DNA from 3 places in the Paenarthrobacter sp. FR1 genome. Region 2 is predicted to be linked to each of the others. Evidence: riboswitches for the same ligand, from Rfam matches in the RefSeq annotation. Region 2 holds a riboswitch; each other region holds the start of a gene.
The links. A riboswitch is a leader RNA that binds a small molecule or an ion and turns the genes downstream of it on or off. The one in region 2 is predicted to bind cyclic di-AMP.
Positions count from the first base shown of each region.

Region 1: linked by a shared signal. The riboswitch ahead of ACR30Z_RS21055 (hypothetical protein) and the one ahead of ACR30Z_RS17100 (hypothetical protein) in region 2 are both predicted to bind cyclic di-AMP.
Region 3: linked by a shared signal. The riboswitch ahead of ACR30Z_RS04840 (M23 family metallopeptidase) and the one ahead of ACR30Z_RS17100 (hypothetical protein) in region 2 are both predicted to bind cyclic di-AMP.

Region 1 is NZ_JBPFSF010000014.1:105,444-108,665, reverse strand. Features, by position in the region: gene ACR30Z_RS21060 (dolichyl-phosphate beta-glucosyltransferase) at 1-232, opposite strand, end outside; gene ACR30Z_RS21055 (hypothetical protein) at 405-1,247, opposite strand; cyclic di-AMP (ydaO/yuaA leader) riboswitch at 1,255-1,415, opposite strand; gene ACR30Z_RS21050 (HAMP domain-containing sensor histidine kinase) at 1,548-3,044, opposite strand; gene ACR30Z_RS21045 (response regulator transcription factor) at 3,048-3,222, opposite strand, start outside.
Region 2 is NZ_JBPFSF010000009.1:117,904-121,125, reverse strand. Features, by position in the region: gene ACR30Z_RS17105 (AEC family transporter) at 1-34, shown strand, start outside; gene ACR30Z_RS17100 (hypothetical protein) at 156-1,481, opposite strand; cyclic di-AMP (ydaO/yuaA leader) riboswitch at 1,484-1,629, opposite strand; gene ACR30Z_RS17095 (hypothetical protein) at 1,759-1,989, opposite strand; gene ACR30Z_RS17090 (ATP-dependent DNA ligase) at 2,035-3,099, shown strand; gene ACR30Z_RS17085 (DUF6480 family protein) at 3,100-3,222, opposite strand, start outside.
Region 3 is NZ_JBPFSF010000002.1:26,639-29,860, forward strand. Features, by position in the region: gene ACR30Z_RS04835 (metal-dependent transcriptional regulator) at 101-796, shown strand; cyclic di-AMP (ydaO/yuaA leader) riboswitch at 1,027-1,238, shown strand; gene ACR30Z_RS04840 (M23 family metallopeptidase) at 1,243-2,073, shown strand; cyclic di-AMP (ydaO/yuaA leader) riboswitch at 2,219-2,380, shown strand; gene ACR30Z_RS04845 (C40 family peptidase) at 2,385-3,131, shown strand.

The DNA.
Region 1 (3,222 bases), on a different contig from region 2:
TTCGGAATGTGTGGGGAAAGGAGTCCGTCAGGTGCCCGTGCAGTTGGCGAAGGCTGTGTTCCAGGCGGGCTTCTTCGTTGTAGACGGGGAGGGTGACGTCCAGGACCGGAACCATGACATTGGTGTCAACGGGACGGCGCTGTGGTTGCTGGAGCGCCGCTGGCCCGCCACGCAAGCGAGCGGAATGAGTCCGCCGTGGCAGAGCGCTGGTGGCTGGATCTGTGAGCGTCATGTTTCCAGAATGCGGCCACCGATTATGAGGGCTTTAGGCGGAAGCTGTGGCACTACTGTGAGCCCCGGCGAGCACCTGTGAAAACGAAAGAAGCCGCCCCGGTTCCCGCCATCCGCTCCAGTAAGAACTGAGGCAAACGGCGGAAGCCGGGGCGGCAATCAAACAGCTTGGCTTAGTACCAGTTGTTCGCCAAGTGGAAGCCCAGGGCAGCCGACGGGGATCCGTAGCGTTCCTTGATGTAGTTCAGGCCCCACTTGATCTGGGTCTGGTAGTTGGTCTGCCAGTCGGCACCGGCCGTGGCCATCTTGGAAGCCGGCAGGGACTGGACGATGCCGTATGCGCCGCTCGAGGCGTTCGTGGCAGTGGTCCTCCAGTTGGACTCCTTCTCCCACAGCGTGTTCAGGGCAGTCATTTCACCCGGACCCCAGCCGTAGTTGCCCAGGATGCTTGCAGCGTAGGCCTTGGCGGCTGCGGGATCGTCCACGGCCTTGGGGGCGGCAGCGGCTGCTGCAGCCTCTGCGGCGGCAGCGGCAGCAGCGGCGTCGGCAGCTTGCTTGGCAGCAGCGTCAGCGGCGGCCTTTTCAGCGGCAGCCTGGTCGGCGGCAGCCTTCTCCGCAGCGGCCTTTTCAGCGGCAGCCTGGTCGGCGGCAGCCTTCTCTGCGGCCGCCTTTTCAGCGGCTACCTTGTCTGCAGCGGCCCGGTCGGCTGCACCCTTTTCGGCGGCAGCGTTCATGGAGGCGGAGATTTCAGCAGACTTGTTGGTGCTGATCCGGGCGTTCGCCTGGGTCTCTGCGACGCGGCTCGCCTCGGGGAGGGTCAACGCTGCGTTGGCGGCCGTGCCGAGGGATGCAACGCCCAGTGCGGCGGCCACAACACCGGCAACAACCGACATGCGGTGGCCGGACTTGCCCTGGCGGGCTGCGTTCTTAAGGACTGCCTGCGACTTGGTCAGCGGTGCGTCGTGTTCGTCGCGGTGACGCGCGGAAGGGCGCGTCTGATCATTAAATTCAGACATGTTTGTGATTACCTCTCAGCGCCTGCGGAGTTAGCTGTCGGGTTCGGATGAGGTCATCCGGCCGCGCATCACGCTGCGGCTTCACCCCAAGGGCCGGCAATAAATGCCTGGGCCCGGAGACTCTGGGTCCCCCGTCTCTGCCTCGAAGAAGAACGGACTCCGGGAAGTGGCAGAGCTCGGCGCATCCCGGATGCGGGTCAGTTGGGGCGACCCACCCTTTCGACGGTACAGGAGGTTTCCCCAGAAGTCACATTTAGGTAACAGAGATCACCATCCCGGTGAGTCGCCTTGCCGGATTCGTTACACGCGCTCGTTGCTGACGGCGGGCAGGCGGAGGGCGAATTCCGTACGCCCTGGACGGGAGGTCACTTCAACGCTGCCACCATGCGCTTCCACAATGGATTCCACGATGGACAGGCCCAACCCGGAGGTGCCCTCCGATCCCGACCTGGCGGCGTCAGCGCGGGCAAAGCGGGAGAAGATCCGGCTCTGGAAATCCTCCGGAATGCCCGGTCCGTTGTCGGTTACCGTAACCACTGCGCTGCCATCGGCGGAGAGCATGACTCCGGTGACCACGGTGGTGCCGGCATCGGTGTGTTTGCGGGCGTTGGACAGCAGGTTGGCCAGTACCTGGTGCAATTGTGTGGCGTCACCCCTCACTGTGATGGGTTCGTCCGGGAGCTGAAGCTGCCAGATGTGCTCCGGGGCCATGACTTTCTCATCACTCACTGTCTCGATCACCAGCTGCGTCAGGTCAACGTCCGAGACCTTTACTGGTTGACCCTCGTCCAACCTTGCGAGCAGGAGGAGGTCCTCCACCAGCGTGGTCATCCGTTCGGATTGGCTTTGGACCCGTGCCAGGGATTTCCGGCCGTCATCGGTGAAGTTTTCGGTCATCCGCAGCAGTTCTGTGTAGCCGCGGATAGCGGTCAGCGGTGTACGAAGCTCATGCGAGGCGTCCGCCACGAACTGGCGGACCTTGGTTTCGCTTTCCTGACGGGCTTCCAGCGCACTGGCCACGTTATTCAGCATTTGATTCAGGGCGTGGCCAACGCTGCCCACTTCCGTTCCGGGATGGGAGGCCGACGGCGGTACGCGCACCGCAAGTGCCACTTCGCCGGCGTCGAGAGGCAGCCGGGAAACCTTCGTGGCCACTTCGGAGAGCTGCTCAAGCGGCCTCATGGTCCGCCGAATGATCACTGTGCCTGCCAGGCCAATCAGCACGAGGCCGCCCAACGAAACCCACACCATGGTCCATACGAGCGAGGCCTCGGCGCTTTGCTTGTCCGCAAGCGGCAGGCCGGTCACGATCACGTCGCCGGAGGTGTCCACGGCCACCAGCCGGTAGTCGCCGTTGGACAGCGAACGGTCCACAGGGCGGCTGTCCTTGGGGAGCGACAACAGGACCTGCTCGTCGTCTGCGGAGAGTGAAACGCGATTGCCTTGGGCGTCGATCAAGCCCGAGCTCCTCACGGTGGTTCCATCGATCCGCGCGTTGAGGGTTCCAGCGGCCTGGCCCCGGGCCTCCAACGGGTCAGGCCTTCCGGACGGTGACGAAGGAAAGTTCGACGGCGGCCTGCCGAAGTCATTCGCGCGGCTGGACGCCTGCTCCAACTGCCTGTCGAGCTGCCTGTTAAACACCATGTCCATGGAGGCGTAGCTGACTACCCCCACGGCAGCGCAAATCGCTACCAACAGGGCCATGGCCACCAGGACCAATCGGGTGCGAAGGTGCCAGGTGGACGGGTTGAGCCAACTGCGCTGCGACTTCCTGGCCACTCCTGAAAGTGTGCTCAACGTTTAGTCCGCAGGCTTGATGACGTATCCCGCACCGCGAATGGTGTGGATCATGGGCGGATGGTTCGCTTCGATCTTCTTGCGCAGGTAGGAGATGTAGAGCTCCACGATGTTGGCCTGCCCACCGAAGTCGTAGTCCCACACCCGGTCCAGGATCTGTGCCTTGCTGACCACCCGT
Region 2 (3,222 bases):
AGCCCTGCTGGTGGTGGCCTGGTTGCTCGGCTAGGAGCGCCTCAGCCGCTGGCAGCTCCAACGGCCTGGCCTGCGCCGGAACATAGCCGTTCGGCTGCTGCTGCAGTAGCGGCCGTGCCACCCGATGTGGGTGGTGGTGCGGGGGAGCCGCGTGCTCACTTCAGGGCCTTCTTGGCAGCATCAAGGAGGGCTTCCAGCGAGCTCTCCGAGGGCTGCGGCGTGGTGCTGGCATTGGGGTTGCCAGTTGGCCGCGGCTTGGAGGTCTGGGTCTCCGTCGGTGTTGGGGTGGGTGTCGGCGTTGGCGTGACTGTGGGCGTTGTTGTTGGCGTGGGCGCCGGCGGCGTCGTGATGGTGTCCGACGGCGCCTCGCTGGGTGCCGGAGCCGGTTGGGTTGGGACCGGGGTGGTCACGCCGGGAGCGGGGTTCACTGCCGGCGCCGCTGACGGTACCCACACTGGGTCGGCGAGCGATACAACGGGCGTCGGAACCGACGACGGCGACACTGCGCCAGGTGCCCCAGGAACGGTCGCTGGCTGGCCGGCTTCGGATGACGACGAACCCGTTGCCGAGGGCGACGTCGCAGAGCCCGTGGAGGCGGACGCCGTGGCGTAGGAAGCCTTGGGCGCAGGCGCCGCTGAGGCGGACTGGCGATCTTCGCCGCTTCCGCTGGCTTCCTGGGTGGGGGTCTCCTGGCCAAAGAACGGAAGCTCAAGGGCTTGTCCAAGACCTCCGGCCGTCAGGACAAGGCCCAGGGCGCCCGCAACCACGGCCATGCGTTGGCTCATCTGCTTGACTGACGCGGCTTTGCGCAGAACCGTGTGGGGCTCGCGGCCGAACGATGACCCGCCAAAGCCGGATTTGGAGCTTGTCGGCGAGGCGGCCGGGGTCCGACCGTCCTTGCGGCTGGCCAGGGACGCTGAGGCCGTGGCGGCTGCGGCAACCTGGGCCGGGGATTTGGCGCGTGCCGGAGACGCGGCCGATGCGGCGCCCGGGGTTGCGGTGTCCTCGAGGCCGGCCACTACGGGAATGGCTGCGGTGGCGGGTTCCGTTGTGCCCGAGTGCGCGGCTGTACCCGAGTGCGCGGCGCCAGGTTCGGCGCTTGCCGGCTGAACGATCGGGATGGCCGCGGTGGGAGGTCCGGGGGTCGTCGATGCCGGGGCTGCAGCCAGCGCGGCCTCCACGGCCGGAATCGCAGCAGTTGCGGGCTCGGTGGGCTCGATCACGGCTCGGGCTGCCCGCTCTCGCTCCGCCGCACGCGCGGCCGCGCGGGTGGTGGGTGCCGCGATGGTGGGGATGGCCGACGTGGCGGGTTCCGGCGTCGTGCTTGAAGGGTCCGGAGTCGTCACGGAGCCTTCAGCAGGCGCGCTGGTCAGGGATCCGCTGGTCAGGGATCCGCTGGGTTGGGCCCGACGGCGTCCGGTTGGTTTGGGGCGCTCGCGTTCGGTTTGGTCGCGGCGCGGCTGATCCATGGTTGGGGACATGGTGGTTGCCTCTCAACGCCTTCGAGGTTAGCTGTCGGGTTCGGACGAGGCCGTCCGGCCGCCTGGGCGGCTTCACCCCGAGGGCTTGAAAACAAGCCCGGGAACTCTGGGTCCCCCGTCTCTGCCGCGGGTCTGGCGGATCCCGGATTGCGGCAGAGCTCGGCGTCAATCCGGAAGCGGCCCAGCGGATATTCGGGTCGCCCTACGACGGTACATGAGCCGGAAAGTAAAGTCACATTAATGTAACGGGCGGTAGTTCTTCCCAAACGAGAGGCTTCTAGCGCTTAGGCTTCGGGGCCGGTGCGGGAGCCGGGAGCTCGTACTGGATCTTCAGGATCTGATGCGCATGGTGGGTTTCCGGCCGGAAAATCTCGTCGGCAATTCCGAGCATCCCACCCGCTGCGGTGCGTCGAACCCCACGGCCGTTCTGCCGCGTGATCCAGTACCAGAGGCCGGCGAGAAGAGCCGGCGCACCAAGTACTGCGGCCAACACGGCCAAGATATCCATGGCCTAAGACTAGCTTCGGCGTGCACCGGCAGGTAGACATTGTCTATGGACCTGCCTGTGATGCCGCCCGTCTCGCCCATGCTCGCCAAGTCCGTTCCGGCCATCCCCGATGTTGGGCACTACGAGCCCAAGTGGGACGGCTTCCGGACCATCGTCTTCAAGGACGGCGACGAGATTGTCCTGGGCAGCCGCAACGAAAAGCCGATGACCCGGTATTTCCCGGAAGTGGTGGATGCCCTGCGGGAGAACCTCCCGGACAAGTGTGTGATCGATGGCGAAATTGTCCTGATTCAGGGCAACAGGTTGGAGTTCGAGGTGCTGCAGCAGCGGATCCATCCCGCCGACAGCCGGGTCAGGATGCTTGCCGAGAAGACCCCTGCGTCCATGATCGCCTTCGACCTCCTTGCATTGGGCGACGAGAACCTCATGGATAAGCCGTTTTCAGAGCGGCGCGCTCTTCTGGAGAAAGCTCTCGCCAAGGCAGAACCTCCTGTCTACGTGACTCCCGCTGTGACGGACCTTGAGCGGGCGCAGGAATGGTTTGTCCAGCTCGAGGGCGCCGGCCTGGATGGGGTGCTGTCCAAGCCATTGGACGGGTTGTACCAACCCAACAAGAGGGTGATGTTCAAGACCAAGCACGAGCGGACCGCCGACTGCGTGGTGGCAGGATTCCGCTGGCACAAGACGGCGAAGGTTGTGGGGTCCATGCTGCTTGGGCTCCATGACGAGACGGGCCGGCTTCATCACGTAGGTGTGGTGGCATCGTTCCCCATGGCGCGGAGGGAAAGCCTGGTGGCCGAGCTGGAGCCATACCAGGTGGAGCTCAGTGACCACCCCTGGGGCGAGTGGGCCAACCAGGACGAGGCTGCCGGGGGTTCCAGGATGCCCGGCGCCCAGAGTCGGTGGAGCGGTGGCAAGGATTTTTCGTTCGTGCCTCTCCGCCCCGAGCTGGTAATCGAGGTGGCCTACGACTATATGGAGGGCGATCGGTTCCGGCACACCACGCAGTTCCGTCGGTGGCGGCCGGACCGGACTCCCGGGAGTTGCACCTACTCGCAGTTGGAGGAGCCTGCCGAGTATGACCTCGGCGAGATCCTCAGGTTGCCGTAACTACTCTTCATGTCCTTGGTCGCTGCTCATGCTGCCTTCGGCCGGCGGGGTTTCTCCCGGAGGAACTCCGCCTCCGGGCTCCAGTCCTGTGACGTTTCCGTCGAGGGGGTCGGGGTTGGCCGA
Region 3 (3,222 bases), on a different contig from region 2:
TTGGCGTCCATGGGGCGGCAGAGCACACCGCACGCCCTGGCAGGGGACGCTGTACGGTGGAGATTACGCAAGAAACTGCGTTCGAGGAGAGCTGAGCTGGATGACGGATCTGATCGATACCACTGAGATGTATCTTCGGACCATTTTGGAGCTTGAAGAAGAGAACATTGTGGCTCTCAGGGCCCGCATCGCGGAGCGACTGCGGCACTCCGGGCCCACAGTCTCCCAAACCATCGGACGCATGGAGCGCGATGGCCTGGTGATCGTTTCCAACGACCGGCACCTGGAGTTGACCGAGGTCGGGCGGAAGCGCGCCACCGAGGTCATGCGCAAGCACCGCCTTGCCGAGCGCCTCCTGGCGGACGTGATCGGTCTTGACTGGGCCTACGTGCACGACGAAGCGTGCCGCTGGGAACATGTCATGAGTGAGCGCGTTGAGCGTCGGTTGTACGAGCTCCTGGAGCACCCCACCGAGTCTCCCTACGGCAACCCGATTCCAGGACTGGAAGCACTTGGCGGCCTGGCCGGCCAACCCCTCCCGCGGCTTGACGTCAACCTCCTGCAGGCCATGGACGGGTACGCTTCCGATTCCCGCGTCGTGGTCAGCCGCCTTGCTGAGCCCATCCAGGTGGAGCCCGAACTGCTCACCCAGCTGGACGAGGGCGGAATCCGTCCGGGGGCCTCGGTGTCCTTGGAGCGTGTGGGCGAGTACATCTCCGTCCGCGTGCCCGGGATCGAGGGCGCCTTGGAGCTGCCTCCCGAAGTTGCCGCGCACGTCTTTGTCTCCCTCAGCTGATCGCTGTCTCCCTTAGCTGATCGCTATCGGTTCCAGGTGTCAAACCTCACTTTCGCACGTTTCGCGGGCGTGTGACCTGCGGTTTTCCGCTATTGATGATAAGGGCCTCCCGGAACACGCGCGTTTCTGTTGATAACGAATTTATTACTACGGCGTTTAATCCCCTATAGTTATCTACTAGCGCTGATACCAAAGCGTTACCTGATCCGGAGCCGAGCTCTGCCAGCGGATCAGGTGTGTCACCCACCACTGGCAGAGGCGGGGGAACCACAAGCGGCTGTCTAAAGAAGCAGCCTTGGGGTGAAGTCCGCAGCAGAAGTGCCCACTTACGCAAGTCCCTCCGGGGATACCTGTGTGCCGTGAGCGCCTCGTGCGGGCCGGGTCTTGAAACTCTCTGACCCGAATCCGACAGCTAACTTCGCAGGCTTTTTAGAGAGGAACAGAGTTTGACATCGCAGAACGTCAGGGGCCGCCGCCGCGCGTCCGGCCCCGCTGTTGAGCTGCGGCCAGCCCGCGCCACTATGGACATCCGGCCCCGCGACACTGAGCGTCAGGTCCGCCGCCGTAAGAGCCCGTTGCGCCAGGTAGCCGATTTTGCCGCAGCCAGTGGCGTCGGGCAGAAAGCCGGTGTAGCGCTTGCCGCCACCGGACTTGCCCTGACTGTCGGTCTGCCGGCCACCAGCCCGGTCATGGCCACCTCGGAGTCCGGCCAGACTGAGGCCGCCCTCGCCGTCACCGGCGGGAGCCAGCCCGAGGTTTCCGCAGCCGCATCCGCCAAAATCGACTTCAGCCGCGCCGCCGTTGCCACTGCCGCGGATCCCGACGGAAAGCTGAAGCAGCTCCTCAGCGCCCAGTCCGCCGGAAGCATCCAGCGCGCCTCGTCCGTTGGCACCATGGCCAGCCCCTTGGATACGCTCACCACGGCGTCACCCTTTGGTTACCGCATCAGCCCCCTCACGGGCGGTTCCGGTGACTTCCACCGCGGCCAGGACTTCGTAGCCCAGTGCGGCACAGCCGTCCATGCTGCGGCCACCGGCAAGGTCACTTTCGCAGGTTGGCACGAGTACGGCGGAGGCAACCGCGTGGTAGTGGACCACGGCAACGGCCTTGAGACCACGTACAACCACCTGTCGTCCTTCACTGTCAAGGTGGGCCAGACGGTCAACCGTGGCGACACCGTAGCCCTGAGCGGCACCACAGGCGCTTCCACCGGATGCCACCTCCACTTCGAGGTTCAGGTCAACGGCGAAGTTGTCGACCCCATGGGCTGGCTCTGAGCTAGTTGATGGTTGTCTCTCGCATTCGTGACACGCCCCGTGACCTGAATGTGACATTCGCGTTCAACTGTTGTACCGTACAAAGCGCATCGGCTTTTTAGGGGGCCGGTGCACTTGAGTGGATTGCCTAGCTCTGCCACCACTCGAGGTCCGTTCGCATAAATCGTCTGGCAGGGGCGGGGGAACCACTTCTGGTCTTCGAGAGAAGGCCTTGGGGTTAAGTCGCAAAAGCTTCCTTGAAGCGGCGCGGCCGGATGACTCCCATCCGAATCCGACAGCTCACCTCGCAGGCATTGGGAGAGGCTACCTTCGTGTCATCACGCACTACCCCTGCGCGCCACCGCGCCGAATCGGTTCGAACGAACCCTTTGAACAACCTTTCCAAGGCTGTTTCATCCAACGCCGGAACTGTTGGTCGCCAGGCCGCCGTATGGGCAGCAGCCTCGGGCCTCGTCCTTAGCGTCGGCCTGCCGGCACAGGCAGCGGACACCGACGTCACCAAGTCGGAAGCCTCCAGCACCCAGCAGCTGGTCGCCACGGCAGTCGTCACCGCAGAGCCCACCGCCACCGTTTCCTTTGAGAGCCCCGTTGTGGTCACCAAGGAAGCCCCCAAGGTAGTCCAGCGTGCTTCGCAGACCACCCAGCGCACGGCGGCAAACAGCACACAGGAAACCGCGGGTGCCGTCACCGCGAAGTCCTCCGAAGCCAAGGACGCTGCTTCCAGCGCCGCCGCTTCCGGTCTCGCCGCTATTGCCTACACCGGCATTGGCCACCCCTATGTTTGGGGCGGCACCACTCCCAACGGCTGGGATTGCTCAGGCTTCACCCAGTGGGTTTACGCGCAGGCCGGCATCAGCATCCCCCGCGTCAACGCCTGGACGGCCATGAAGCCCACCAGCACCCCTGCTCCCGGCGACCTCGTCATGCAGAACGGCGGAGCCCACGTGGGCATCTACGTCGGCAACGGCATGATGATCAGCGCCTTGAACCCGGGCCAGGGCACGCTGCTGCACTCAGCGGCTTCCACAGGTACGTCCTCCTTCTTCACCCTCCGCTAGAAATCATCCGGTTCGGGGTAAGCCAGCATGCCCCCAAGTGCTGGCCTGCCCACTACCCGCGTGTACCCCAACTGCCCGCGGATACGAAAAG